2 linked regions of the Nordella sp. HKS 07 genome follow. The protein of the gene in region 1 interacts with the protein of each later gene in a pairwise test. Links are inferred from orthologs where the notes say so. Each region holds a gene or a part of one and is shown on either strand. Other genes may lie near its edges. The genes, in order: rlmN and ftsZ.

Evidence for each region.
Region 2: the proteins of rlmN (region 1) and ftsZ interact in binary tests that used the Escherichia coli proteins (3 or more experiments, as listed by UniProt). The link is inferred for Nordella sp. HKS 07 from one-to-one orthologs.

What each region holds. Positions count from the first base shown.
Region 1 is NZ_CP049258.1:2,195,992-2,210,696, reverse strand. The notes cover bases 5,281-8,193. They hold rlmN (23S rRNA (adenine(2503)-C(2))-methyltransferase RlmN), read left to right. Parts: upstream 5,281-6,087; coding sequence 6,088-7,299; downstream 7,300-8,193. Other genes in these bases: G5V57_RS10320 (argininosuccinate synthase), read left to right, coding at 7,969-8,193; G5V57_RS10325 (2-hydroxychromene-2-carboxylate isomerase), read right to left, coding at 7,296-7,910; G5V57_RS10335 (invasion associated locus B family protein), read left to right, coding at 5,446-5,970. In the rest of the region: G5V57_RS10365 (winged helix-turn-helix domain-containing tetratricopeptide repeat protein), read right to left, coding at 50-1,564; G5V57_RS10360 (hypothetical protein), read left to right, coding at 1,707-1,925; G5V57_RS10355 (YkvA family protein), read right to left, coding at 1,931-2,278; G5V57_RS10350 (twin transmembrane helix small protein), read right to left, coding at 2,374-2,562; G5V57_RS10345 (SDR family oxidoreductase), read right to left, coding at 2,559-3,395; G5V57_RS10340 (acyl-CoA dehydrogenase family protein), read right to left, coding at 3,392-5,080; more of G5V57_RS10320, read left to right, coding at 8,194-9,192; G5V57_RS10315 (efflux RND transporter periplasmic adaptor subunit), read left to right, coding at 9,527-10,681; G5V57_RS10305 (amidohydrolase), read left to right, coding at 13,946-14,705.
Region 2 is NZ_CP049258.1:6,770,108-6,784,848, reverse strand. The notes cover bases 403-3,351. They hold ftsZ (cell division protein FtsZ), read left to right. Parts: upstream 403-1,068; coding sequence 1,069-2,634; downstream 2,635-3,351. Other genes in these bases: G5V57_RS32155 (outer membrane protein assembly factor BamD), read left to right, coding at 2,790-3,351; ftsA (cell division protein FtsA), read left to right, coding at 403-780. In the rest of the region: more of ftsA, read left to right, coding at 1-402; more of G5V57_RS32155, read left to right, coding at 3,352-3,713; DNA repair protein RecN, read left to right, coding at 3,929-5,599; G5V57_RS32145 (hypothetical protein), read left to right, coding at 5,809-6,231; G5V57_RS32140 (MBL fold metallo-hydrolase), read right to left, coding at 6,296-7,147; G5V57_RS34975 (nucleoside hydrolase), read left to right, coding at 7,244-7,585; G5V57_RS32135 (nucleoside hydrolase), read left to right, coding at 7,482-8,156; G5V57_RS32130 (LacI family DNA-binding transcriptional regulator), read right to left, coding at 8,157-9,140; G5V57_RS32125 (adenosylhomocysteinase), read left to right, coding at 9,279-10,529; G5V57_RS32120 (adenosylhomocysteinase), read left to right, coding at 10,526-11,746; G5V57_RS32115 (ABC transporter substrate-binding protein), read left to right, coding at 11,749-13,065; G5V57_RS32110 (hypothetical protein), read left to right, coding at 13,069-13,317; G5V57_RS32105 (carbohydrate ABC transporter permease), read left to right, coding at 13,328-14,236; G5V57_RS32100 (carbohydrate ABC transporter permease), read left to right, coding at 14,233-14,741. UniProt on the Escherichia coli protein: Essential cell division protein that forms a contractile ring structure (Z ring) at the future cell division site. The regulation of the ring assembly controls the timing and the location of cell division.

The sequences.
Region 1 (14,705 bases):
ATAGCGGCGGAATTTCCCCGGCGTAGCGAAATGATGCGAAGGGTGAGGCTTATTCTTCCCTTTCGACGCGCTTCAAAACTTCGCGGTAGCGGCTGCAGATCGCCGGGTCCTCAAAGAAATCCAATTCATTATCAGTGATCTCGTCGATGAGGAGTCCGGGCCAGTTTGCCTTGAGCCTCGCCAGGGTGTCTTGCGCCTGCTTGATCTCGCCCAACTCGAAATGGCAGACCGTGAGATGAGCGAGCGACCACGATGTTACAGCTTCCATTTTCGCGTAGCAGGCTGTTGCCTCGCGATATCGTCCAGCCGTCGTCAGTATGATGCCGCGAAAGTCCTCGTACCAGCCCAAGGCGAACGGGTCACGGCGCTGGGCTTCGTATATTTCACGAAGCCCCTCTTCCGGCCTGTTCGTGTAATTGAGCAGAAGAGCGCGGATGCTCAGAATGAATGGGTCGTTCGGGTTCAAGGCAACCGCACGGTCAAGACTGATTTCCGCCTGCCTGAATCGATGCAAATACAACAGAGCAAAGCCGGTGGCCAGATGTCCGTAGGCTTCGTCAGGGTCAAGCTGCAATGCGGTTTTTGCCATCTCCAACCCGGCATGCAGATGATCCGGATTGCAGTAGACCCAGTAGAACTTGATGGACTCGACAAAGCCGAGCATGGCGTGGGCCGCAGCAAACCGGGGATCGAGCTTTACGGCTTGGCGCAGAAAGGGTTCCGCCTTGTCAACCGTGTCGTAAGTGGCTGCCAGTTGCAGCGCCCGCAGGTAAAGGTCATAGGCCGACATGTTGTCGGTCGGTCGGGCCCTGGCGTGCGACGCAATCGCGGTTCTGGCCTGCCGGGCCAAGCGGGCCGCAATCATCTGGGTGATTTCGTCCTGGATGGCGAAAATGTCGGTGAGTTCACGGTCGTAGTGCTCGCCCCAGACATGGGCCGCTGAGGAGGCGTCGATCAGCTGCACGGTGACGCGGACCCGATTGCCGATCTTGCGCACGCTGCCTTCGACGACGTACTGGACGCCAAGCTTCTTCGCCACCTCGGCCACATCATTCGCCTTGCCGCGGAACCGGAAGGACGAGTTCCGCGCAATGACCAGAAATTCCCTGAACTTGCCAAGTTCGGCGATGATGTCTTCGGTGATCCCGTCGCTGAAATAATCCTGCTCCGGGTCGCCGCTCATGTTGTCGAAGGGCAGGACAGCTATGGACGGTTTGTGCGAGATTGGTTTCTCGCTTGCCGCCTCGGCCGCATCATTTGTCGCCTGAGCCAAGACAGGCCTCGGGCCGGCATACTTGTATCCGCGGCCGTGCACGGTCATGATCATGCCGGTCTCAAGCGCCTTGCGCAGCGCCGATATATGCACCTGGAGCGTGTTCTCCTCCACCACCATGCCAGGCCAGACCGTATCGAAGAGTTCAGTTTTGCCGATTACCTGGTCAGGCCTCTCCAGCAACAAAGCGAGGATGTCGAAGGATCGCGCCGAAAGCTCCACCGGCCCGTTGGGCCCCAGCAGCAGCCGTTCGGCACGCTTCAGGCGATAGCTCCCAAACTGCAAGTCCATTTGCCGAGAACCCGTTCCTAGGTGGGAGGATAACCTAAGTCGGTCCTGAAGGCGAACATCAGGGCCTTTTCAGAACTTTTCAGGTCCGAGCCAAGGACCTGAGTGGGAGGCGGTGTCATTCTTGTAATCACAGGAGGATGCCATGACCGACATCGTTCCCACTGCCCCGATATCCATCCGCTCCTCAAGCCTGCCACGGCTGCGCTTACCGAGAATTGGCATAGGCGCATCGCTGGACGCAATCGCCAGGCTTTTCGGCCACGCTCTCAATTTGGCCTATGTGGCTCCCTACACCAGCCGCGAGCGCCAGCCGCAGGTCATTCCGGACAATGACATCGAAGGCCGCGATCCAAATTGGTGAACTGCTCAGTCGGCGAGCGTCTCGCCACGCTTGAGGCGCGCCAAGGTCTCGCGCGCCCGGTCGTAATGGGCGGGCTTCATATGGGCGCGGATCATGCCGATGGCGGCGACGAGCACCGCCATGTCGTCGGTGAAGCCGAGGCCGAGCGCGAAATCGGGAATGGCGTCGAGGGGCAGCACGAAATAGGCGAGCGCGCCGAGGAGAATGCCCTTCGCCTTGAGCGGCGTGGCGCGGTCGAAGGCGCAGTAATACGCGGCGACAGCGTCCTCGGCGAAGGGGACCGAGGCCGCGACCCTGCCGAGCTTCGGCCAGAAGCCGGAACGCACTGTCTGCTCATTGCTGGTCAAGACCATGGGAGATCCCCTCATTTGCCTCAATCGCGCGTCGATATGGGAAAGGAAGTGTGGATTTTCAAGGTCACCTCCCCTTTGTCGAGGGGGGAAATCAGCTACCGTCCCGCGAACCAGATCGCGCCCATGATGATGATGATCGCGACGAACTGCAAAATCACGCGCCAGCGCATGAATTGCTGCGAGACATTGCCGGGGCCGCCGCGCATCATGTTCCACAGCCCCAGGCACAGGACAATGAAGACGGCAGCGATGGAAATCGGGACGAGATAGTCGAAGATATTCATTGGTCGGATGCCCTGTGGAGAAGCCGGTCGAGGGCCGGCGGCGGCAACAGCCGTCTGGCCCAGGCCATGACATAAGTCGGCACTGTCACATAATATCGCCGTCGCGGCTTGCGGCTTTCCAGCGCATGCAGGAGCTTGCGAGCCACCGCCTCGGGCGGAAGCTTGAAGCGCTTGGTGCCGCCGCCTGACAGCCGCCGGCGTTGGCCTACATAAATTTCCCTGTAATTTGAAAGCGTCTCGTCGACATTGCGGTCGAAGGCCTCGATCGCGTGCTCGACGAAGCGTGTGGCAATTGGCCCCGGCTCGATCAGCGACACATGTATATTGGTGCCCTGGAGCTCGAGCCTGAGAGTGTCGGACATCGCCTCGATGGCGAATTTCGTGGCGCAATAGGCGCCCCGCCATTTCATCGCCGTCAGCCCGAGCACCGAGGAGTTGTTGACGATCCGGCCGGCGCCATTGGCGCGCATCAGCTTCAGGCAGTCGCGCGTCAGCTCATGCCAGCCGAAGACATTGGCCTCGAACTGGGCGGTGAGTGCGGCGCGCGATATGTCCTCGAGCGCCCCCGGCTGGCCATAGGCGCCATTGTTGAAGAGCCCGAAGAGCTTGCCGCGCGTGCGTTCGGAAACCTCGGCGACGCATTCGGAAATGGTGATCGGATCGGTGTAGTCGAGGCGGAGCGTCTCGAAGCCTTCGCTTTCGAGACGGACGAGATCGGCGTCCTTGCGCACCGTCGCGAAGACGCGCCAGCCCTTCTCCTTCAGCAGCTTGGCCGAGGCATAACCTATCCCCGAAGAGCAGCCGGTGATCAGAACGGTGCGGTTGTCGCTCAATTGCCGCCCTCGAGGAGACGCCTGGCGATGACCTGCGCCTGGATCTCGGCGGCGCCCTCGAAGATGTTGAGGATGCGCGCGTCGCAGAGAAGGCGCGAGATCTGATATTCGAGCGCGAAGCCATTGCCGCCGTGGATCTGCAGCGCATTGTCGGCGGCGGCCCAGGCGACGCGGGCGCCCAAGAGCTTCGCCATGCCGGCCTCGAGATCGCAGCGCCGGCCGGCATCCTTCTCGCGGGCCGAGTGATAGACGAGCTGGCGCGCCGCCATGATCTCGGCCGCCATCAGCGCGAGCTTGTCGGCGATACGCGGGAAGGCGACGATCGGCTTGCCGAACTGGATGCGGCCCATGGCGTAGTCGAGGCCGACATCGAGGGCGTTCTGCGCCACGCCCAGAGCCCGCGCGGCTGTCTGGATGCGGGCCGATTCGAAGGTCTGCATCAATTGCTTGAAGCCCTGGCCTTCCTCGCCGCCTAAGAGATTGGCGGCCTTGACCTCGAAATCCTCGAAGCGGATCTCATATTCCTTCATGCCGCGATAGCCGAGCACCTCGATCTCGCCGCCCGACATGCCGTTGGCCGGGAAGGGATCGGCATCGCTGCCGCGCGGCTTCTCGGCGATGAACATCGAGAGGCCCTTGTAGCCGGGCTCATCCGCATTGGTGCGGGCGAGCAGCGTCATGATGTCGGCGCGCACCGGATGGGTGATCCAGGTCTTGTTGCCGGTCACCTTGTAGACGTCGCCGTCCCTGACCGCGCGGGTGCGCAGGCTGCCGAGATCGGAACCGGTATTGGGCTCGGTGAAGACGGCGGTCGGCAGTATCTCGCCCGCGGCGATGCGGGGAAGCCACGCCTGCTTCTGTGCCTCGGTGCCGCCGCCCAGTATGAGTTCGCAGGCGATCTCGGCGCGGGTGCCGAGCGAGCCGACGGCAATCCAGCCGCGCGACAATTCCTCCGAGACGACGCACATGGATTCCTTGCCGAGGCCGAGCCCGCCATATTGTTCGGGCAGCGTCAGCGCGAAGACGCCGAGCGCGGCCAGTTCCTCGACGATCTCCATCGGCACATAGGCGTTTTCGAGATGCCATTCATGCGCATTCGGTTTCACCTTGTCCTCGACAAAGCGGCGCATGCTGGCGCGCATCTCGTCCAGCGTGTCGTCGAGGCCGCAATCGCCATAGGTCGAGGCGCCCTTGGCCGCGATCATCAGCTCCACCAGGCGGGCCCGGGCCGGCGCCGTGTTGCCAGCGGTCATCAGGGACTGGACCGCCCGGCTCTCGAGCTGGGCGAGATCCGCCCGGGTGAGACCCAGATCACCGAGGCGGGCGAATTCCGACTGGTTCATCGGGATGCCGCCGGCGATCTGGTTGAGATATTCCCCGGCGGCGATCTGAACCAGGAGCTGCTCCAGCTCGCCGAATTTCTGACCTTGGGTCAGGCGTTCGGCATAGAAGGACAGCTCCCGCAGCACCGCTTCATAGGTGGCGAGCCAGGCGAGGCCATGGACGGCATGCTGCTCGCGGTCGATCAGATGGGAGGAGAGTTTGCGCTCGGCGGTCACCCGTGCCTGGACGCGCGCCCGGGCGAGCCCATAAAGGGCGCCGACGGCCCCGTGGGCCTCCGCCAGCGGACGGGTGAGATCTGCCAAAGCAGGTGTTCCGGGCGTGTTTTCGGCGGCAGCAACCATTCAGCAAGCTCCAAGCGCTATGAATTATCGGTTACATGAGCGCAACTGGTTGCGCAATCTGGCGAATTGGCTAGATCGTTTCACGTTCTGATTGAATCACCTGATTCGATCAAAACCGGTGGAAAAGGCTCGAAAACACGCTTATTTGGCGTGATTTCAAGGCCCCGAAGCCGCGTAATAGTGGCGGCAAGCGATCAAAAAGAATCGCCCAATTCCGGTCAGAATGTTCACGCAGTTAGTTCGCGAAAACGAGGCCGGCTCCGGTTCTTCCGGCCATTGGGACGTTACGATTGATCTCCGCAGGGTTTCATGGAAAAGGCCTGATCTTTTCGGGACATAGCGGTGGTGGGAATGAGGTTGTTCAGATGAAATTCAAGCCTGCGGCATGGGCCGTCGCCTTGGCGCCCTTCACGTTTCTGGCCGGGCTCGCGCCCGCTTTCGCGCAGACGCCCGAGCCCACCGAGCTCGGCAAATTCGGCGACTGGGCGGCCTATACCTACAAGTCGCAGGGCGGCAAGGTCTGCTACGTTTCCTCCCAGCCCAAGACCCAGACGCCCAAGAACGCCAAGCGTGATCCGGCCTTCCTGCTCGTCACCCACCGCCCGGGCCAGAGTGTCCGCAACGAGGTGTCGACCATCATCGGCTATCCGTTCAAGAAGGACGCTACCGTCCAGCTCTCCATCGACACGCAGAATTACGAGCTCTTCACCAATGGCGATGGCGCCTGGGCCGACACTACCGCCAAGGACAAGGAGATCGTGACGGCGATGAAGAAAGGCCAGAAGCTCACCGTCAAGGGCGCTTCCTGGCGCGGCACCGAGACACTCGATTCCTATTCGCTGAAAGGCATCGCCCAGGCGCTCGCCAAGATCGACGCCGCCTGCAAATAAACCCGTTTGTCAAAGCGCGGCCGAGTTCCCATATTCGGCCGGTCATTAGTTTGAGCGCTGACCGCCGAACGGCGTCCGCTTTGGCGGAGAGCGCGCCTGTGTTATGAGACCGTCACCATGACCGCCGTTACGCTGGATATCGCGCACAAGCCGCGCCCCGAAGCCCAGAGCCTTGACCCCGTCAAGCTGCCGCTCATCGGGCTGACACGCGCCGAGCTGACCGATGTGCTCGCCAAGGCCGGCGTGCCGGAGAAGCAGCGGCGCATGCGCATGCGCCAGATCTGGAGCTGGCTCTATCATCGCGGCGTCACCTCCTTCGCTCAGATGAGCGACATCTCGAAGGATCTGCGCCAGACGCTCGATGAGGTTTTCGTCATCGATCGCCTCGACGTCGTGACCGAACAGATATCGAGCGACGGCACGCGCAAATGGCTGCTCAAGCTGCCGCGCGACGAGCGCGGCCAGCGCCATGAAGTCGAGATGGTCTATATCCCCGAGGAAGACCGCGGCACTCTGTGTATCTCGAGCCAGGTCGGCTGCACGCTCACCTGCACCTTCTGCCACACCGGCACGCAGAAGCTGGTGCGCAACCTCACCGCCGCCGAGATCGTCGGCCAGGTGCTCATCGCGCGCGACCGGCTGCAGGAATGGCCGCATCAGCTCAGCGCCAATCCGACGCCGCCGATCGGCGGGCGCTATGTCACCAATGTCGTGCTGATGGGCATGGGCGAGCCGCTCTACAATTTCGACAATGTGAAGAACGCGATGGAGATCGTCTCCGACGGTGAGGGCATCTCGCTGTCGAAGCGGCGCATCACGCTGTCGACTTCGGGTGTCGTGCCGGAGATCGTGCGCGCCGGGGCCGAAATCGGCACCATGCTCGCCATCTCGCTGCATGGCACGACGGACGAGATCCGCACCAAGCTCGTGCCGATCAACAAGAAATATCCGATCAGCGAACTGCTCGACGCCTGCCGCGCCTATCCGGGACTCTCCAATGCGCGCCGCATCACTTTCGAATATGTGATGCTGAAGGACGTCAACGACACGCTCGACGACGCGAAAAGGCTGGTGAAGCTGCTGAAAGGTATCCCGGCCAAGGTCAATCTCATTCCGTTCAATCCCTGGCCCGGCACGCAATATGAATGCTCCGACTGGGACACGATCGAGCGCTTCGCCGAGGTGCTGAACCGTGCCGGCTATGCCTCACCGGTCCGGACGCCGCGCGGACGCGACATCATGGCCGCCTGCGGTCAGCTCAAATCGGAAAGCCAGCGGATGCGCGCCAAGGAACGCCTGGCAATGGATGCGGCGGCCGCTTCCGCCTAGCTTACCCCCTTGCCACCACGCGCGGCCCAGTCGAGCGCCATTTCCAGCCGGTCATTGCCCCAGAAGATCTCGCCGTCGGAAGTGACGAAACTCGGGGCGCCGAAAAGCTGCAGGCTCATCGCTTCATCCGTCGCCCGGCGCAGGCGCAGCTTCACCTTGTCCGAACGGGCGGCGTCGAGAATGCCGCGGTCGTCGAGATCGAGGCTTCGCAATATGCGGGCGAGCACGGCCTCGTCGTCGATCCGGGCACCTTGCGCGAATTCGGCGAGAAATACCCGGCGTGAATATTCGGCGCGGCGGGTCACGAGCTGATCGGTCAGGGCGATGCGCGCCGCGAGCAGGCTCGATTGCGGGAACGGGTCGGGCCTGTGGAACTCGAGACCTTGCGCGTCGCAGAGCCGTTGCAGGTCGCGCCACATATAGCTGCCCTTGGCCGGAAACAGATTGAAGGGCGACGTATTCCAGCCTTGCGCCTTGAAGACCGGCCCGAGCAGGAAGGGCCGCCAGGCGATGTCCACCTTTCGTTCCTTGGCAAGACCTTCGATCCTGAGTGCGGCCAGATAAGAATAGGTCGAGGCGAATTCGTACCAGAAATCGAGCTTTGGACGCATTGTGTTTGGCCTGTCCATCAGTATAGTGCCGGCGATTTTCACGGAAACGGATTACATCATGTCCAAACGCGGCAGCGTCAAGAAAGTCGTGCTCGCTTATTCCGGCGGCCTCGACACGTCGATCATCCTCAAATGGCTGCAGACCGAATATGACGCGGAGGTCGTGACCTTCACCGCCGATCTGGGCCAGGGCGGCGAGATCGAGCCGGCGCGCCAGAAGGCGCAGGCGATGGGCATCAAGGAAATCTTCATCGAGGATGTGCGCGAGGAATTCATCCGCGACTTCGTCTTCCCGATGTTCCGCGCCAATGCGCTCTATGAGGGCGTCTATCTGCTCGGCACCTCGATCGCCCGGCCGCTCATCGCCAAGCGGCTGATCGAGATCGCCAAAGAGACCGGTGCCGACGCCATCGCCCATGGCGCCACCGGCAAGGGCAATGACCAGGTGCGCTTCGAGCTCACCGCCTATGCGCTCAATCCCGATATCAAGGTGATCGCGCCCTGGCGCGAATGGGAGTTCAAGAGCCGCACCGACCTCATCGATTTCGCCGAGAAGCACCAGATCCAGGTGACCAAGGACAAGCGCGGCGAAGCGCCCTTCTCGGTCGACGCCAATCTGCTGCACTCCTCCTCCGAAGGCAAAGTGCTGGAGGATCCGTGGGTCGAACCGCCGCCTTATGTCTATCAGCGCACCATTTCGCCCGAAGAGGCGCCCGACAAGCCGACCTCGATCGAGATCGAATTCAAGAACGGTGACCCGATTGCGCTCAACGGCAAGGCCATGTCGCCGGCGACGCTTTTCACCGCCCTCAACGATCTCGGCCGCGACAATGGCATCGGCCGGCTCGACCTGGTCGAGAACCGCTTCGTCGGCATGAAGTCGCGTGGCGTCTATGAAACGCCGGGCGGTACCATCTTGCATGTGGCGCATCGCGCGATCGAGTCGATCACGCTCGACCGCGAGGCGGCGCATCTGAAGGACAGCTTCATGCCGCGTTATGCCGAGCTCATCTATTACGGCTTCTGGTTCGCGCCCGAGCGCGAGATGCTGCAGGCGATGATCGACAAGTCGCAGGAGAATGTCGAAGGCACCGTCCGGCTCAAGCTCTATAAGGGCAACGTCATCGTGACCGGACGCAAGTCGCCAAAGTCGCTCTACTCCAACGAGCTCGTCACCTTCGAGGACGATCGCGGCGCCTATGACCAGAAGGATGCCGCCGGCTTTATCCGTCTCAATGCGTTGCGCCTGCGCACGCTGGCGGCTCGCAAGCGGCTCGGCTGAGGCGGTAACGCTCCAGTTACTTGGTTTCACGCATTGGCAAGTTTGTATGGCCGCCTCAAAAGGGCGGCCATGGACTTTTCGGGTGGGTAAATTTGCGCATCGGCTGATCCGAAAGCCGCATCACACTTTTCGGGCCGATGTTCTCAATTTGCGCATCGGCTTGTCCGAAAGCCGCTTCGCACCTTTCGGGCCGATGCGTCTGACCTCAACGTCAGCTGACAGTTCCAAACATTCGACATCAATGGGGTGTTGACAATGAGTGTGCGGCTGCACACTTATCGTTGTCCTGATTTTGCCACTACACTGCCTGTCTTCGGCCATCTGGGACCCTAACATGTTCGTTCATGCCGCGCCGTTCACGCGCTCCGCCGTCGCCCTGATCTTCCTCTGGGCGGCCGCCGCCCCCGCTTTGGCCCAGGCCCCCGGTCCCGTGCCGGTCACCGTGGCCAAGCCGATCACCCGCGAGATCGTCGAGGACGACGAGTTCATCGGCCGCTTCGAGGCGGTGGACGAGGTCACGGTGCGCGCCCGCGTCGGCGGCTATCTCGACAAGGTGCATTTCCGGGATGGCGCCATCGTCAAGCAGGGCGACCTGCTCTTCACCATCGACCAGCGGCCTTTCCAGGCGGCGCTCGATGAGGCCAAGGCGCGGCTCGACGTCGCCCAGACACAGGTCGATTTTACCGAAAGCCAGTTCAAGCGCGCCGAAAAGCTGACCCAGACCGGCAACATCCCGACCGCGACGCTCGATGACCGGCGGCGCGAATATCTGGCGGCGCTGGCCGCGGTGCAAGGGGCCAAGGCCTCGCTGATCAGGGCCGAGCTCGATCTCGAATATACCGAGATCAAGGCGCCGCTTTCGGGGCGCATCGACCGCCGCCTCGTCTCGGTCGGCAATCTGGTCCAGGCCGACCAGACGGCGCTCACCACCGTCGTGTCGCTCGATCCGATCAATTTCTACTTCGATGTCGATGAACGGCAGTTCCTGGCCTATGCGCGTGACGCCCGCATCCGCAAGCAAAGCCTGCAGGAAGGTGCCGGCGGCATCGATGTCACGGTGCGGCTCGCCGACGACGCGGAATCGCCGGTCAAGGGCAGGCTCGATTTCGCCGAGAACCGCATCGACCAGGCGACCGGCACCATGCGCATCCGTGCCCAGATCCCCAATAAGGACCTGATCCTGCAGCCGGGCCTCTTTGGCCGGGTCAACATGCCAGGATCGCTGCCCTACAAGGGCATCCTCGTTCCCGACGACGCGATCGGCGCCGACCAGGACCGTCGCATCGTCTATGTGGTCGACGAAGCCGGCAAGGTCTCGGCCAAGCCGATCCGCATCGGGCCAAAAATCTACGGCTATCGCGTCGTGCGCGAAGGTCTTACCGGCGACGAGACGATCATCATCAACGGCTTGATGCGCGTGCGGCCCGGCGCCACCGTCAAGCCCGAGCTGGTGACGCTGCCCGACCAGGCCGGCGGAGCCGTCCAATGAGATTTTCACATTTCTTCGTCGACCGTCCGATCTTCGCGACGGTGCTCTCCCTCGTGCTGCTGATCGTCGGCGGCATCGCCTACACGCAGCTGCCGATCGCGCAGTACCCTGAGATCGCCCCGCCCACCATCGTCGTAAGAGCGACCTATCCGGGCGCTGACGCCGATACCGTCGCCAAGACCGTCGCCACGCCGATCGAGCAGGAAGTCAACGGCGTCGAGGGCATGCTCTATATGTCCTCCTATTCGACGGCCGACGGCGCCATGACGCTCACCATCACCTTCCGTCTCGGCACCGATCTCGATCAGGCACAGGTTCTGGTGCAGAACCGCGTGTCGATCGCCGAGCCCCGGCTGCCGGAAGAGGTGCGCCGCCTCGGCGTCGTCACCGCCAAGAGCTCGCCCGATCTCATGATGGTCGTGCATATGCTGTCCCCGGACGAGACCTACGACCAACTCTATGTCTCGAACTATGCCCGCTCCAGGGTGCGCGACGTGCTGCTGCGCCTCGACGGCGTCGGCGATCTCATCATCTTCGGCGAGCGCGAATATTCGCTGCGTATCTGGCTCGATCCCGACAAGCTCACCGCCTATGGCATGACGGCGAGCGACGTCGTCCAGGCGCTGCGCGAGCAGAATGTGCAGGTCTCGGGCGGCTCGATCGGCGCCCCGCCGAACCCCGGCAACAACGCTTTCCAATATACGGTGACGACACAGGGGCGCTTCGAGGACGCCCGCCAGTTCCGCTACATCATCGTCAAGTCGACCGAGCAGGGCCGGCTCATCGAATTGCAGGACGTGGCCCGCATCGAGCTCGGCGCCAAGGACTATGTCACCAATTCCTATCTGAACGGGAAGCCCGCGGTGGCGCTCGGCATCTTCCAGCGCCCCGGCACCAACGCGCTCGCCTCCGCCGCCGAGATCATATCGACGATGGAGCGGCTGAAGGCCGACTTCCCGCCCGGCCTCGCCTATCAGATCGTCTACAACCCGACCGAATTCATCTCGGACTCGATCAACGAGGTGTACAAGACGATCCTCGAGGCGGCCCTCCTTGTCGTCATTGTCGTGCTCGTCTTCCTGCAATCCTGGCGCACCGCCATCGTGCCGATCGTCGCCATTCCGGTGTCGCTCATTGGTACCTTCGCCGTCCTCTACGCCTTCGGCTTCTCGCTCAACATGCTGACCCTGTTCGGCCTGGTGCTCGCCATCGGCATCGTGGTCGACGACGCCATTGTCGTGGTGGAGAATGTCGAGCGCAATATCGGCCTGGGCTATGATCCGGCGACGGCGGCGCACCGCACCATGAACGAAGTGGGCGCGGCGGTCATCGCCATCTCGCTGGTGCTGATCGCGGTCTTCGTGCCGACCGCCTTCATCCCGGGTATTTCCGGGCAGTTCTACCAGCAATTCGCCATTACCATCGCGGTGGCGACGGTGATCTCGGCGATCAACTCGCTGACCCTGTCGCCGGCGCTTGCCGCCCTGCTGTTCCGTCCGCATAGCCACACAGCGCCGCGCTTCATCGTGACGCGCTGGCTCAAGGCCGCCGGCGACGGCTTCAACCGCGGCTTCGACCGGGTGTCGGAATATTACGGCCGGCTGGTGCGTTTCCTGGTCGGCAAATGGCTGGCGCTCATCGGCATGCTGGCGGTCTTCGTCGGCCTCATCGCGGCGACGGTCTATATGCTGCAGACAACGCCGCGCGGCTTCATCCCGACGATGGATCAGGGCTATGCGATCGTGGTGATCCAGCTGCCGGAAGGCGCCTCGCTGTCACGCACCGACCAGGTGGTGCAGCGCGCCTCCAAGATCATCGCGACGACGCCGGGCGTCACCGACGCGGTCGCCTTTGCCGGCTTCTCGGGCGCCACCTTCACCAATGCGTCGAATGCCGGCGTCGTCTTCGCGCGCTTCGATTCCTTCGCGAACCGCCTGAAGGAAGGCCACAATGCCAATGCCATCATCGGCGATCTCTATGGCCGTCTGCAGCAGATACAGGAGGCCTTCATCATCGCAGTGCCGCCGCCGCCCATCCGCGGCATCGGCAATTCCGGCGGCTTCAAGATCCAGCTGCAGGAGCGCGACAGCGCCGATGTGCGCCGCGTCCTCGGGCTTGCCTATGACATGATGCAGCAGGCGAATCAGACGCCTGGCCTGACCGGCGTCTACACCACCTTCTCGGCGTCGAGCCCGCAGCTCTTCCTCGAGATCGATCGCGACAAGGCGCGCATGCTGAATGTGCCGATCCCCAATATCTTCGACACGCTGTCGATCAATCTCGGCACGTCCTATGTGAATGACTTCAACGCCTTCGGCCGCGTCTACCAGGTGCGCGCCCAGGCGGATCAGGAACACCGGCTCGAGCGCGACGACATATTGCGGCTGAAGGTGCGCTCGGCCACCGGCGCCCTGGTGCCGATGGGAACGCTTGTCGCCATTCGCGACGTCACTGGCCCCTCGCTCATCCAGCGCTACAACATGTATGTGTCGGTGCCGCTGCAGGGCACCGCGGCGCCCGGCGTGTCGACGACGACCGCGCTCGATCTGATGGAGGGGCTCGCCGCCAAGGGGGCTGCCGCCCGGCACCTCCTTCGAATGGACCGAGCTGTCGCTGCAGGAGCGCCAGACCGGCAATACCGCCATCTTCATCTTCGCACTGTCGGTCTTGTTCGTCTTCCTGGCGCTCGCGGCCCAGTATGAAAGCTGGGTGCTGCCCTTCGCGATCATCCTGATCGTGCCGTTGAGCATTCTGGCCGCGCTGATCGGCGTCAATCTGCGTGGGCTCGACAACAACATCCTGACCCAGATCGGCCTCATCGTGCTCATCGGCCTCGCCGCCAAGAACGCGATCCTCATCGTCGAATTCGCGAGGCAGGCGGAGGAGCGCGGCGCCAACGCGATCGATGCGGTGGTCGAGGCCTGCCGCCTGCGTCTCAGGCCGATCCTGATGACCGCCTTCGCCTTCATCCTGGGCGTCGTGCCCTTGATGCTGGCGACCGGTCCGGGTGCGGAGATGCGTGAATCGCTCGGCACCGCGGTGTTCTCCGGCATGCTCGGCGTCACCTTCTTTGGTCTGTTCCTGACGCCGGTCTTCTTCGTGGCGCTGCGCAAGCTCTTCCCCTATCGTGTCGCCTCGCGGCCGACCTATTCGGAGGCGGTCGCGACCGATAACAAAATTTAGGATCAGTTTGTCTTCCACCCGTCAGCCCGGCGAAAAGTCGGGATGACGTAGAAAGGAAGAAACGAGTGGAGGACGTTCGACATGTATGATGGGCCGGTCATCGATCCGCATCATCATCTGTGGGATTACGGCATGGGCAAGCATCGCTGGCTCATGCCGGTCGATGGCGCGGTCGAGGCGCTCGGCGGCCTGGACTCGCTGCGGCGCGATTATCTGGTCGAGGATTACTTAAGGGATTGCGCCGGCCACAATATTGTCGGCACCGTCCATATCGAGGCGCTCTGGCAGGAAGACGACGCGCTCGGTGAGACGCTCTGGCTCGAAGGCCTCGACAAATCGCAAGGCGTGGCCTTGCGCTATGTGGCGCGCGCCCCTCTCGGATCACCGGAAGCCCGTGACGTCATCGCCAGGCAGGCGACGGTCAAGCGCGTCGTCGGGATCCGGGGCATATTGAGCCATCATCCGAGCGCGCCGCAGAAGAGCTTCATCCAGCGGCCCGATCTCGGTTTCGACAAGGACTGGCGGCGCGATGTCGGTTACGTCGGCGAGGCCGGGCTGCATCTCGAGCTGATGGCCTATCCCTATCAGGCGCAAGCGGTCTTCGAGCTGGCGCATGTCTTTCCAAAACTGCAGATCATCGTCAATCACTGCGCCAGCCCGATCGACCGCGACGAGGCCGGCATGGCGCGCTGGCGCGACGCGCTGACGCTTCTGGCCTCGCGCCCCAATATCGCGCTCAAGATCTCCAATCCGGGCGCCTATGATCCGCAATGGACGCCCGACAGCATCAAGGCCGTGGTGCATGACTGCCTCAATGCCTTCGGCGTCGGGCGCTCGATGT
Region 2 (14,741 bases), 4.6 Mb from region 1 along the record:
AATGTCGTTTCGGCCGAGCCCGCCGCGCTGCGCAACCTGGCGTTGGTGATCGAGCGCTGCCATCTTTCTGTCGCCGACTATGTCGTCGCGCCCTATGCAGCGGCGCGCTCCGTCCTCGCCGAGGACGAAATCAAGCTCGGCGTAACACTTCTCGACATGGGTGGGGCGACCACCGGTGTCGCCTCCTTCCATGACGGGCACCTGGTCTTTGCCGATGTCATCCCCGTCGGCGGCATGCATATCACCCACGACATCGCCCGCGGGCTCTCGACCACGATCGCCCATGCCGAACGCATGAAGACCCTGTGGGGCAGCGCCATGTCGACGGTCGTGGATGACCGCGAGACCGTGGCGGTACCGCTGCTCGGCGAGCGCGGCGTCGACACGATCTATCATGCGCCGAAATCGATGCTGACCGGCATCATCCGGCCGCGCCTGGAAGAGATCCTCGAAATGGTGCGCGAGCGCCTCGACCGGGCGAGCTTCGCCAAACTCGCGGGGTCGCGCGTGGTGCTGACCGGGGGCGGGAGCGAGCTCACCGGGGTACGCGAGATCGCCGCCCAGTGGCTCAACCGGCAGATCCGGCTGGGAGCGCCGCTGCCTGTGGCCGGCATGCCGGAGGCGGCACGCTCGCCCGCTTTCGCCACCGTCTACGGTCTGCTCAATTACGCGCTCAGGCCCGATATCCACCATGCCGCGGGCGTCGCGCGCCAGGCGATGAAGGATGCCGAAGCGGGCTATCTGCGTCGCGTCGGCAAGTGGATCGCCGACAGTTTCTGAACGTAACTCCGAGCGTCCGAGCGAGCCGCGCGCCTGCGCTGGCTCGCTCGTGCATTTTTGGAGGCCATATCCAATATATTTCAAAGGCTTATGAGGCTTTCCTCATAAGGAGATTCAACTCCATCGGGCGGTTTCGCGGCGAATGGTCAAGGAAATACCTTCCCTGTGCCCCGATCTGAGTCAGTTTTGATTCAAATAAACATGCGCTGGTTAGCGTTTGTTAACCATTTGTTATTGAATGGGTAAGAAAGATTCCTATCGGGGAAAACTCACTTCCAGGTGCTTCAAATGACGATAAATCTCACTGTGCCGAGCTTGGCCGAACTTAAACCACGCATCACCGTATTCGGCGTGGGCGGCGCCGGCGGGAATGCCGTCAACAACATGATCGAGAGCCGCCTCGAAGGGGTCGAATTCGTCGTCGCCAATACCGACGCGCAGGCTCTCACACAGAATGTCGCGGAAAGACGCATCCAGATGGGCACCGCCCTGACGCAGGGCCTGGGTGCGGGCTCGCAGCCGCAGATCGGCGCGGCCGCCGCGGAAGAAGCGCTGCCGGAGATCCTGGACCATCTGGCCGGCGCTCATATGTGTTTCATCACCGCCGGCATGGGCGGCGGCACCGGCACCGGTGCGGCGCCGGTCATCGCGCGGGCGGCGAAAGAGCAGGGCATCCTCACCGTCGGCGTGGTGACGAAACCCTTCCATTTCGAAGGCGTACGCCGGATGCAGACGGCGGAGCGCGGCATCGAGCTCCTCGCCAAGAACGTCGATACGCTGATCGTCATCCCCAACCAGAACTTATTCCGCGTCGCCAATGAGAAGACCACCTTCGCGGCCGCCTTCGCCATGGCCGACCAGGTGCTCTATTCGGGCGTTGCCTCGATCACCGAACTGATGACCAAGGAAGGCCTCATCAATCTCGACTTCGCCGACGTCCGCGCCATCATGAGCGAAATGGGCAAGGCGATGATGGGCACCGGCGAAGCCTCCGGCGAGAAGCGCGCCATCGAGGCGGCCGAAGCGGCGATCTCCAATCCGCTGCTCGACGATGTGTCGATGCGCGGCGCCCGCGGCCTGCTGATCTCGATCACCGGCGGACCTGACCTGACCCTCTACGAAGTCGACGAGGCGGCCACCCGCATCCGTGAGGAAGTGGATTCGGAAGCCAACATCATCCTCGGCGCCACTTTCGACGACTCTCTCGAAGGCACGATGCGTGTCTCGGTCGTGGCGACCGGGCTTGCGATCGAACAGGCCGAGCATATGGGCGATGAGACGGTCCAGGAGCAGGAAGCCCCCGCCCGTCCTGTCTTCGGTTATACGGGCAAGCAGCCCATCCCGGTGAAGAAGCCGACGCCGATCCAGATGACGCCCGCCGCCCCGATGCCGCATGTCAAGCGCGCGGCTCCGGCGCCGCAGCCCCACGCGCAGCCGATGCAGCAGCATCCGGAAGCGGAAGAGGAGCATGAGCCTGCCGACGTCGAGACGATGCAGCACGCCGTGCATCAGGCGCGCGCCCAGCAGACTGCTCCCCGCATGCCGCTGGTCGAGGATTTCCCGCCCATCGCGCAGCGTCAGATTGCGGCGCAGCAGAACCGCATCGAGAACATTGCCGAGCATGCCGCCAAGAAGAAGCGCGGCCTGTTCGAGCGTCTGGCCGGCGTCGGCCTTTCGCGCAAGGGCGACATGCCGGTGAGCGAACCTGATCCGCGGTCGCGCCAGGAGCCGCGCATGCAGCCCGAGTCGCAACGGCCGCAGGTTGCGCAGATGCCGGTGACCAACGCCGCGCAACCCGCCTATGACGATGATCAGCTTGAGATTCCGGCCTTCCTGCGCCGCCAGGCGAACTAGTTGATAGGCTTAAGTTACTACAGCAGCTAGAAAAAAGCCCGGCGGTCACACTTCCGCCGGGTTTTTTGCATCTAACTGAGAGGGGCCGCTGGAATCCTGGATCGTGGAGGGGTACAAGGCGGCCTCATCTGACATCTCAAGCGGGAATTCAACGGTTGACTCTTCTGTCCAGGACTGGTGATCGGCTTGCCGCGGGGCTGCGCTTTGGTTCCGTGATTGCCGTCGCACTGGTGCTCAGCGCCTGTTCCAGCATGTCCAATCTGCTGGACAGCGGATCATCGTCCTCGACGCAGGCAGCTTCCTCCGGCTCGGGCGACGGCATTGCGCCCGACATGGCAGCCGCAGAGCAGACCGAGCCCGTCGGCCCTCTTTATAACAAGGGCCTCGAGCAGATGCAGTCGGGCGAATATCGCACCGCGGCCAAGACCTTCGCCGAGGTCGAACGCCAGCACCCCTATTCGGCCTGGGCCACCAAGGCGCAATTGATGCAGGCCTATGCGCAGTATCAGCGCAACGCCTATGACGAGGCGATCAACGCGGCGCAGCGCTTCCTCACCTTGCATCCCGGCCACAAGGATGCGGCCTATGCGTATTATCTGATCGCGCTCAGCAATTATGAGCAGATCATCGACGTCCGGCGCGACCAGACCAACACCCAGAAGGCGCTCGCCTCGCTCGAGGAAGTGGTCCAGCGCTATCCCGGCACCGCCTATGCGCAAGATGCCGCCGCCAAGGCGACGCTGGCGCGCGACCACCTGGCGGGCAAGGAAATGGAAGTCGGCCGCTATTACCTGAAGAAGGGCTCCTATCTCGCCGGCATCAACCGCTTCAAGCGCGTGATCACCGAATATCAAAACACTTCGCATACGCCGGAGGCGCTCTATCGGCTGACCGAAGGCTATCTGGCGCTCGGCATCCAGTCGGAAGCGCAGACCGCCGCGGCCGTGCTCGGCTATAACTATCCCAACAGCCAGTGGTATCAGGACGCTTATGCACTCCTGAAGAACGACGGCATCCTGCCGGCCGAGAACAAGGAATCCTGGATCAGCAAGGCGCTGAACACGGTCAACCCGTTCTAGTGTGCTGAACGCGAAGTTCCTGATATCAGCGGCTTGCACCGACAGGAACTTCGCGTTCAAAAGCACACTAGAATCATTAGGTTTTCTAGTGTCCTTCCGAATCCGAAATTCGCTCGGAAGGTCCCGCTGGCTGTGGCGAACTTCGGATTCGGGACACTAGAGTGCCGGAGTGAGGGCCCTATTCGTCCTCTCGCAGACTCAGCTATAAGGGCGCCATGCTGACGGCGCTCTCCATCCGCGATATCGTGCTCATCGAAAAGCTCGACCTCACGCTCGAGCGCGGGCTCACCGTACTCACCGGCGAGACGGGGGCCGGCAAATCCATCCTTCTCGACGCTCTGGGCCTGGCACTTGGTGCGCGCGGTGACAGCAGCCTGGTGCGCAATGGCGCCGAGAAGGGCGTCGTGACCGCGGCCTTCTCTCTGCCCAAGGCGCATGCCGCCTTCGGCCTCCTCGAAGCGCAGGATATCGAGGCCGATGGCGAGCTCGTCATCCGCCGCATCCAGAATGCCGACGGTCCGAGCCGCGCCAGCGTGAACGACCAGCCGATCAGCCTCAATCTCCTGCGCCAGATCGCCGGCACGCTGACCGAGATCCATGGCCAGCACGATGACCGGGCCCTGGTCAATTCCGCCAATCACCGGCGGCTGCTCGACGCCTTTGGCGGGCTCGAAGCCGAAGCCGAGAAAGTGCGCGATCTGTGGGAAACGTTGAGCGCCGCCGAGACAAAGCTCGCCGAACACAGGGCGCTGCTTGCGCGTTCCGAGGCCGAGCGGGACTATCTGACCCACGCCGCCGACGAGTTGCGCAAGCTCGATCCGCAGCCGGAAGAGGAAACCCTGCTCTCCGACAAGCGCCAGCTGATGATGAATGCCGAGCAGTTCGCGAGCGCGCTCAGCGACGCGGAAGACGCTCTGAATGGCGACGGCGCCGTCGAAGCGCGTCTCAACGCAGCCCTGCGCAAGCTCGAACGGCGCAAGGACCAGGCACAGGGTCGGCTCGACCGCATCTGCGAGGCGCTCGACCGGGTGCTTCAGGAAATGGGCGAGGCGCATCGCGCCTCGGCGGAGGCTCTGCGCTCCTTCGCCTTCGATCCGCGCGAACTTGAGCAGTCGGAAGAAAGGCTCTTCGCGCTCAGAGCCGCGGCGCGCAAATACAAATGCACCGTCGATGCCTTGGCGAGCGTGCGCGAGAAGATGGAAGGCGATCTGCAGGCGATCGCCGATGGCGGCGCCGAGCTGGCGCGGCTCGAAGCAGCGTTCAAGGCGCATGGCGATGCTTTCGACGAGGCGGCGGCCAAGCTGAGCGACAAGCGCAAGAAGATCGCGCGCAAGCTCGACGACGCGGTGGTGAAGGAACTGGCGCCCTTGAAGCTCGCCAAAGCGCGCTTCGAGACGCGCGTCGAGGCCGATCGCGGCCGCGGCGGCAGTCATGGCTTCGACAAGGTGGAATTCCTGGTTGCCGCCAATCCGGGCACGCCTCTGTCGCCTTTGATGAAGGTCGCATCGGGCGGCGAGCTTGCGCGCTTCATGCTGGCGCTCAAGGTGATCCTGGCGGCAAAGGGATCGGCGCCTACTCTGGTCTTCGACGAGATCGACACCGGTGTCGGCGGCGCCGTCGCCGATGCGATCGGGGTGAGGCTGGCGCGTCTCGCCAAGGGCCTGCAGGTCCTGGCGGTGACGCATTCGCCGCAAGTCGCCGCCCAGGCCGGCCAGCATATGCTGATCAGCAAGATGGAAGAGGTCGGCAAGAAGCGCATGGTCACGCGCGTCCAGGAACTCGGCGCCGCGAGCCGGCGTGAGGAGATTGCCCGTATGCTGTCCGGCGCCAAGGTGACAGAAGAGGCCCGCGCCCAGGCCGACCAGCTCCTGCGCGCCAGTTCCTGATCAAAACCGGGTGTTCGCGTCGCTATTAGAAAGTACTCGCTGAATCCATATCAGTAGTGCTTCCCAAATCTGCAGCATGATTGGTGGGGAGCGCTTTGGAACATTACGACATGCAGTCGCGATGTCTCGGACACAGGATAGCCACCATGATGTGCATTGATTCATCAAGGACAACCATCCTGGCTGTTCACAGTAGAGGAGATTCTTTGATGTGCGATTATAGTCTGCATCACGTCGCCTCTCGTCCCGCAAAGGTCGGCGACAAGCTGGTAACGTCCGCATTCGACAGCTCGGTCACGCATGGCTTCTGCGCCGTGGGCGAACCCGGCATTGCCGTATGTCTTCGTCCGGGTACGGAACTTGCTTTTGAAAATGACGTGGAGAGCAATCAGGGCACGCTCGGCGGGCTCGGCATGGAGATCGGAGAGCTCGGCGGCAGCGTCGCCCGGTTCACCCAGATCAATATGGACCAGCCTGCCGCCTATCACGACGCGCTGGAGTTTCCGAACGGCAAGATCGTGCTCGTGACCCGCCTCAGGAAGGGACAGGTCGGAACCGTGCTGCAATTGCCTCCGGTCGGCGAGGCAGTGAAGAAGGACGAGGCGGTCACCACACCCGAATTCATCGGCTGAGGACCGCGACTATCAATCCGAGAGGACACGCCTGTTGGCGTCCCCGGCGGGCGGGAACCGGTGCTTACAGATTCAACTGGTAGCTGACCGGGATCCAGCGAAAGGTGTCCTTCACGCGCTCGACAAAGCCAAGTCCGGGGAAGGGCATGTGATAGCCGGCGACGAGAAGTCGCTCGTCAGCCGCGAAAGCGAGCAGATGCCGGCGCGTGCCCGCGGCCTTTTCCTTGTCGTCATCGACAGTCGCCTGCCAGTCCGGCCGCTGCAGCGACACGATGTAGTGCAGACAGGTATCGGACCAGATCAGCAGTTGCTTTCCCTCACTTGCGATGCGCCAGGCGAGGAGGCCGGGTGAATGCCCGGCGGCATCGATCGCCGATATACCGGGAAGGATCTCATCACCCGGATTCACGAATGTTGCACTGTCCGCAAGGGGCGCGCAGCTGCGCATGAAGAGTTCGCGATCGGCGCGCCGCGCCTGCCGCACGTTTTCGCCGCGCACCCAGAAATCGAACTCGGCGGCACCGAACACATAGCGCGCACGGGGAAAGACAAGTGATGCACCGGCTCGCAGGCCACCAATATGATCGGGGTGGCCATGTGTGAGGACGACAATGTCGACAACTCCCGGAGCGACGCCGATCCTGGCGAGGCTCGGGAGAAGCGCGCTTTCCGGCGCGCCGAGGCCGGTGTCGAACAGGATCTTCGCCGCACCCGTATCGATGAAGATCGGGATGAAGGGATGCTCAAAACGGTCCGGATCGATGAAATTCGTCACCGCCAGCTCACGCACATGCGCGTCGGGTTCGCCCAAGGCGAAGCTCGCGGCAAGGCCGCCGCGGATATCCGTCGCATCCAGCAGGGCGGCGATCCGGAAGGCGCCGAAATCGAAGCTGTAGACGTCAGGGCGCAAAAGCATGGGCCGTACTATGTCGTGACGTTAAGGCAAAGCCAAGACAGCATCTTGTGCTCCGGGCGCGCGCATGTATGAACGCTCCGAATGCGAGGGGAGCACATGAAAGCGATTATCGATACGGATCCGGGCGTCGACGATGCGATGGCGATCTTCTTCGCCGCCGCCTGTCCCGAGATCGAGCTTATCGGGCTGACTTCCGTTTACGGCAATGTTCCGGTCGAGATGGGCACGCGCAACGCGCTGCACCTGGTCGAGATGATCGGCCGCCCCATTCCGGTCGCGCAAGGAATGGGCAGGCCCTTCCGCGGCGGACCGTGGGAGCCGGTCTTCTGGATACATGGCGAGCAGGGTTTCGGCGCGCTGCCGGCACCCCGTCCGAGGGGGACGCGCGATCGACAGCCACGCGGTCGATTTCCTCATCGATCAGGCGAAACGCCATAAGGGGGAACTGGTGGTGTTTCCGATCGGGCCACTCACCAATATCGCCGCGGCGATCGAGCGCGATCCCGAATTCGCGAAGAATGTAGCGAAGATCGTCGTCATGGGTGGCGTCGTTCATGCGCGCGGAAATGTGACGCCCTTCGCCGAAGCAAATATCTACAACGATCCGGATGCGGCGCAGATCGTGCTCAGTTCGGGTGCCGAGACCGTGCTGGTGGGCCTTGACGTCACCGACCGCACGTCGCTCACGAAAGACGATTTCGCCGCGCTCGCCGAGCGCTCGCCGAAATTCGGCGGCTTCCTGGCGGCGATCTCGGATCTCTATATCGACGTCTATCTGGGGCGTGGGGCGAGAGGCTGCAGCCTGCATGATCCGGCGACCGTCATCGCGGCGCTGCGGCCCGATCTCTTCCGCATGGAGGAGGGCGATGTCGAGGTCGTGCTCACCGGTGAGCGGCTCGGCCAGACACTGCTCGCGCCGCGCAACGGGCAGAAGACCCGCGTATGCGTCGAGGCCCAGTATGATCGCGTCGTGGACGTGTTCCTCGACGGGATCGCGCGTCTTGGTTGATCAGGACGTCTCGCCGATTTGCATCGACCCGGCGATGAGATGCGAGGGATTGCCTGACACCTTCCACCCGTCGAGCACCTCGAAGGCGCGCCGGGCGAGCTCGCGCAGCGGCAGAGCGTAGGTGGTGAGACGTGCGCTGCCGTTCAGCGCCTCGCGAATGCCGTCGAAGCCGACGATCGCCACATCCTCCGGTACCCGCAGGCGGCATTCGGCGGCGGCGCGCAGAGCGGCGAGCGCCTGCTCGTCGGTGGTGGCGAAGATCGCCCGCGGCCGTTGCGGGGCTGAGAGCAGAGGGCGCAATTCACTCTCCGCCCGCAATCTTTCGAAAGGCACGCGATGCAACCTGCCTTCGATGGCAAGGCCCGCCTCCGTCATCGCCTGCCGCCAGCCGCGCTCGCGCCGGCCGGAAGGACCGAAATCGTCCGGGCCTGCGACGCAGTGGATATTCTCGTAGCCTTGCGCGATCAGATGATGGGTCGCGGCGATGCCGCCACCCGCATCGTCGAAAAGAACGCTGGGATCGCTGACGCCCGATGGCGCGGAATGGACATAGATGCGCGGGCAGTCATCGAGGCTCTCGGCATGTCCGGTGATGCTGGTGACGAAGATGCCGCGCGGGCGCAGGTCGGCGAAGGCGTGCTCGTAGTCGAGCTCGACCGTCGGGTCATAGGCAGTGTTGCCGATCAAGGTGAGGAAGCCGCGCGACTTGCCTTCGCGCTCGAATTCGCGCGCCAGTTCGCTGAAGAAGGCGTTCGAGAAATCGGGCACGAGAAGGCCGACGAGATTGGAACGCCCCGCCATCAGCGCGCTCGCCAGCGGGTTGCGCCGATAGCCGAGCCGGGCGATGGCGTCCGCGACGCGCGCCTTGGTCTGGGGAGCGACGGCGCGCGGGCCGTCATTCAGCACATAGCTCACCACCGCCGTCGAGGTGCCGGCCAGCCGGGCGACGTCGGCGAGGGTGGGGCGGCGGGCGCCTTCTGCCATCGTCAGCCGCCTTTTGCTTGTTCACAGCACATCGGAAAACACCGGCGATACATTGACATTGCGATAAGCTAAGCGCTTAGATAAGGAATAACCCAGCCTTGCCGGCGGGGTCAATGGCGGGTTCGGGGATCAGGGGGCATGACGCAATTGGCGACGGGCAGCGATGTCGAGATCGGGCGAGCCCAGATCGAATGGGTGAGCCGGCATTCGCCGGTACTCAACGGGTTGGTCCGCGAAACCCTGGCCGACGGCGCCCTGAAAGGCGCACGGATCGCGGTCGTCGTGCATCTCGAAGCCAAGACGGCCTTCCTCGCCACCGTGCTCGCCGATGCCGGAGCCGAGGTCGTCGTCGCCGGCAGCAATCCGCGCACGACGAAAGGCCCGGTGGTCGAGGCGCTGAAAGCGCGCGGCCTCGCGGTCGTCTCGGCGCCAGATGGCGATCATGCGAGCTGGGAGCGCGAGCTTCTCGCCGCCGCCGACTGGGGACCGCATTATATCATCGATGACGGCGCCGAGCTCACCATGCGGATGGGCAGGTTCCGTCCTGAGCTCTATGCGCGTCTCAAGGGCGTCTCCGAGGAGACGACGACGGGCACGGCGAGACTGCATGCGCTCCGGGCGGCGGGGAAGCTGCCTTTCGCGGCGCTCACCGCCAATGACGCGCGCAGCAAGCATCTGTTCGACAACCGCTACGCGACGGGACAAACGACGCTGCAGGCAATCCTGCGGCTCACCAACCGGCAGATCGCCGGCGCCCGTGTCGCGGTGATCGGGTATGGCTATGTCGGTCGCGGCATCGCGCTTTATGCCAAGGCGATGGGCGCCCATACACGCGTCGTCGAGGCCGATCCGGTCCGCGCGCTCGAGGCTCATATGGACGGCCACAAGGTCGGCACGGCCGCCGATATGCTGCCGGGGGCGAGCATGGTGATCGCCGCGACGGGCGGCATGCGCGCCATCGGCGCCAGCGAATTCGCCCATCTCGACCATGATGTCATCCTCGCCAATGCCGGCCACCACGATCTCGAAATCGATGTCGAGGCGCTGGCGGGCCTGACGAATGACCGGCGCGAGACCCGGCCCCAGATCACGACATTCCGCGTGGCGTCGCGCGACCTGCATGTGCTGTCGGGTGGTGCCCTGGTCAACATCGCCGGCGGCAGTGGCCATCCGGTCGAGATCATGGACCTCACTTTCGCGGTGCAGGGGCTGGGCGCGCATCATCTGGTCACAGCCGGCCTGGCACCCGGCGTCCATATCATTCCGAAAGCGCTCGATGACGCGATTGCGGCGGCGAAGCTCAAGAGCATGGGCATCAGCCTGAGCGCGGCGCGCCGCGAGCAGGAAGACGACATCGCGCAGTGGATAGAGGGAATGCCGACGCCATGACAGTCAATCTCGCGCAAGAAGGCGCCGAGCGCATCGCCTGGGCCGGCCGCGGCATGCCGGTGCTCGCCGCGATCGCCCGCCGTCTCGTCGAGTCCGGCCGGGTCCGTGGCAAGCGGATCGGTGTTTCCCTGGTGCTCGAACCGAAGACGGCCAATCTCGCTTTGGCGTTCAAACGCGCCGGCGCCGAGGTGAGTGTCTATTGTGGCGGCAGCTCGACGGAGGCCCGCGTGGTGCAGGCGCTAGAAGCGCAAGGCATCGCGGTTTTCGCGGAGGCCGGCGCCACGGCGGCGCGCGATCTGGAACTCGCCCGCGCCTTTCTCAAGACCAGGCCCGATATTCTGATCGATGACGGCGCCAGTCTCATCCGGCTCGCGCATCGCGAATTCCCCGATCTCGTCTCATCGATGCTGGGGGCGGCCGAAGAAACCACCAGCGGCGTGCGTCCGCTGCGCGCGATGCATGAGGAGGGGGCGCTGCGCATTCCCGTCATCGCGGTCAATGATTCGCGGATGAAATATCTCTTCGACAATGTGTACGGGACAGGGCAATCCTGCGTGATGGCGTTTCTCGACATCACGAATCTCCAGCTTGCCGGGCGCGAGGTGCTGGTGATCGGCTATGGCTGGGTTGGCAAGGGTGTTGCGGCGCACGCGGCGGCGCTGGGTGCGCGCGTGACCGTCGCCGAGCTCGATCCGGTCAAGGCCCTGCAGGCGATCCATGATGGCCATGCGGTAAAGAGCGTCGAGCTCGCCGCGCCCGCGACCGAAGTGGTCTTCGCCTCGACCGGCATCGCCGGCGTGGTGACGGAAGCACATCTGCACAAGCTGCCGGACGGCGCTTTCCTGTGCACCGCGGGTGGCGGCGACTTCGAGCTGCCCATGGATTATCTGCGTTTCCTCGGGACGGCCAAGGACGTGCGCCAAGGGGTCACCGAATACACGCTGCCCGGCGGCGCCCGTATCCGCGTGATGGCGGACGGCCATTGCATCAACTGCTCGGGCGGCGAAGGCAATCCGATCGAGGTCATGGACCTGTCGCTGTCGCTGCAGGCGATCGCGGTCGAGGAACTGGCGGGCGATGCGTCGCGCAAGGCTCCCGGGCTCTATCCGATCTCGGAAGCGGCGGAGCGTGACGTGGCGCTGATCAGGCTCGGCCATGAAGGCGGCGTGATCGAACCGATGACGGAACAATTGGCAACGGCAATACGGAGCTGGTGATTATGACGATGGGTGGTGTTTCGACGTGGCTGCGCAAGGGCGTTTCGGGCGTGGCGCTCGCGACGGCATTGTTCGCGCTTTCCGCCTGTGGCGAGGAGCCGGCGGCGACCGACAAGCTGAAGACGGGGCCGATCCCCGAGTCAAAGACGGAGCTCACCGTCTGGTCGTTCCTGCCCGGCAACTACGAGAAGGGGGCGGAGGCCTATAACGCAATTGCCGCCGACTTCCAGAAGGCCCATCCGCAAGTCACGGTCACGGTCATCGACATGCCGTACGGCACCTATTTCGACCAGGTGCGCAATGCGGTCGTGGCGCAGAGCGGACCCGATGTCATCACCATGTACGGCTCGGCGCAGGCCTACAGCTACAAGAACGGGCTCTATCCGCTGCAGGACGCGATCGACGCGACTCTTCGCCCGCAGATCAAATATCTCGACGAGAATTACTCGGCCGACGGCAATCTCTATATCCTGCCGACCGGCTCCTATGGCTATGTCATGCTGGTCAACCGCGCCATGTTCGCGCAGGCCGGGATCGATCCGGCGGCGGGGCTCGCCAGCTGGAACGCGATGCTCGCCACCTGCAAGGCGCTGACCGAGAAGGGCATCCAGCCGATGGCCTCGGGCTGGAAGGACGGTTATCTGTTCGAGACCTATCTCTATATGATCACCAGCCAGATGATGGACAAGGCGGCGCTCGGCAAGTGGGTCAAGGGCGAGCTCAAGCTCGACGACAAGCTGTTCACCGATGCCGTCAACTACATCATGGACATGAAGAATGCCGGCTGCTTTGGCGACGACAAGGCGCTGGGCCGCAACATGTTCGACGACACGACGGTTCAATATGCCTCGGGTGGTGCCGCCATATTGGTCAACGGCACGATGAGCAGCGCCATGCGGCTGCTCGGCGACCAGCCGGAAACGATGGCGATGGCACTGCCGCAGGTACCGGCCTCCAAGCATAAGAATCTGGTCGATGCGGGCGCCGAAGCCGGCTGGAGCGTCACCAAGTGGACGAAGAGCCCGGAAGCCTCGGCCGCCTTCGTCAATTTCATCGCCAGCAAGGAAACGCAGGAGAAATTGTGGGGCATCATCGGTGTGCCGCCCAATATTACCGGCTTCCAGGCGCAGGCGCAGAACGACATGCAGGCCGCCTATATGGCACTGCTCGCCAATCCTGAGAACCACACGGGCTTCGCCGCCTTCCCGCTGCCGGTGCTGGCGGTGATGGAGCGCAATGCGGCGCCTCTTATGGGCGGCACGATGACCGTCCAGCAGTTCATGGAGAGCGCGCAGGCGGCCTTCGCGAAGACGAACTGAAATATGTCCTTTGCCTATCAACCGGCGGTTTCGCGCTTCGAGATTTTCCCTTCTCCCGCTTGCGGGAGAAGCTGGCGCGAAGCGCCGGATGAGGGTGTTCTCTCCGCAACACGAGTGATCGTTATGGAGTCGGATATCTTGAGACAGACACCCTCACCCACCCTGTCGGGCACCCTCTCCCGCAAGCGGGAGAGGGGGAAATTTCGGATAGGGCTCGCCGCCTCTTTGATTGAAGAAGATATGCGCGCGTGAAAGCTGAACCATGCAGGCGGTGAAGAGGAGAGGTTGGCGGCGCGCGCTGGATGGAGGGCTGGTGCTTCTCCTGCCGGCGATCGTGCTCGAAACGCTCGTCCTCTTCCTGCCTCTCGGCTATGTGGCCTTCCGCTCGCTCTATGACTGGCAGCCGGGCAGCGTCTCGACCTTCATCGGATTGAAGAATTACGACGTCCTGTTCGCCGATCCGGAGTTCTGGCAAGTGGCCGGCAACCAGCTTTTCTATCTGCTGGGCCTGCCGCTCTGGGTGGCAGCCCCGCTCGTCGTCGCCTTCGCGCTGCGCGAGGGCGTGTGGCGGCCGGGGCTCTTCCGCTCCATCTATTTCCTGCCCGCGGTGATGTCGCCGGCCATTGTCGGCCTCGTCTTTCGCACACTGCTTGCCACCGACGGGCCGGTGAATGCGACGCTTGAGACGTCGGGGCTCGGCTTCCTCGCCCATCCCTGGCTGACCAATGTCGACTATGTGAAGCCGGTCATCATCTTCGTCGTCCTGTGGGCGGGTTTCGGGGTCGGCGTGCTCATCTTCTCGGCGGCCTTCGCCGCCGTGCCGCAGAATATCTTCGAGGCGGCGCGGCTCGACGGCGCCCGTTTCTGGAGCGAGTTCTGGCATATTGCGGTGCCGAGCGTGCGCGGCACCGTGTTCCTGTGGGCGATGTTCCAGATCGTCTGCATCTTCCTGTTCATGTTCGGCTGGATCTATGTGCTGACCGGCGGCGGGCCCGGCCTCGCCAGCGCCACCATGGATTTTTCCATCTATCAGCAGTTCATGCGCTTCGGCTTCTATGGCACGGCGGCGGCGCAATCGATCGCGCTGGTCGGCGCGATCATCCTGTTTCCCGCCATCGGCTTCGCGGTACGCGCGCTCGTCGAAACCTTCTTCAAGAGGGCGCCGAAGTGAAAGCGGGAACCACGAGCAAATTTCGCACCGCGATCATGGCGGCGATCAGTCTCGCCTTCATCCTGCCTCTGCTGTTCCTCGTCGCCACCGCGATCCGTACCCGCCAGGACTACATCATGGCGCCCGGCGGACTGCCGCGATCCTTCACCCTCGACAATATCGTTACCGCCTGGACGCAGGCCAATCTCGGCCAGGCGCTGATCGTCTCGCTCATCGTTGCGGTGATCGCCTGCATCGTCTGCGCCTCGACGGCGCTGGCCGGCGCTTTCTGGTTCCGCATCCATCATGGCCGAGCGGCGCGCGGTCTCAATCTCCTGCTCATCGCCGGCTACGCCATTCCGATGGTGGCCTGGCTTATCCCGGTCTTCGTCATGCTGGCGAGCGCCCGGCTCGTCAATAATATCGTGGTGGCCGGCATCATCGCCGGCGTGGCGAGCCTGCCCTTCGCCATCTATCTCATCCACACCTTCTTCCGCCAGGCGCTGACGACGGAGCTGCTCGAGGC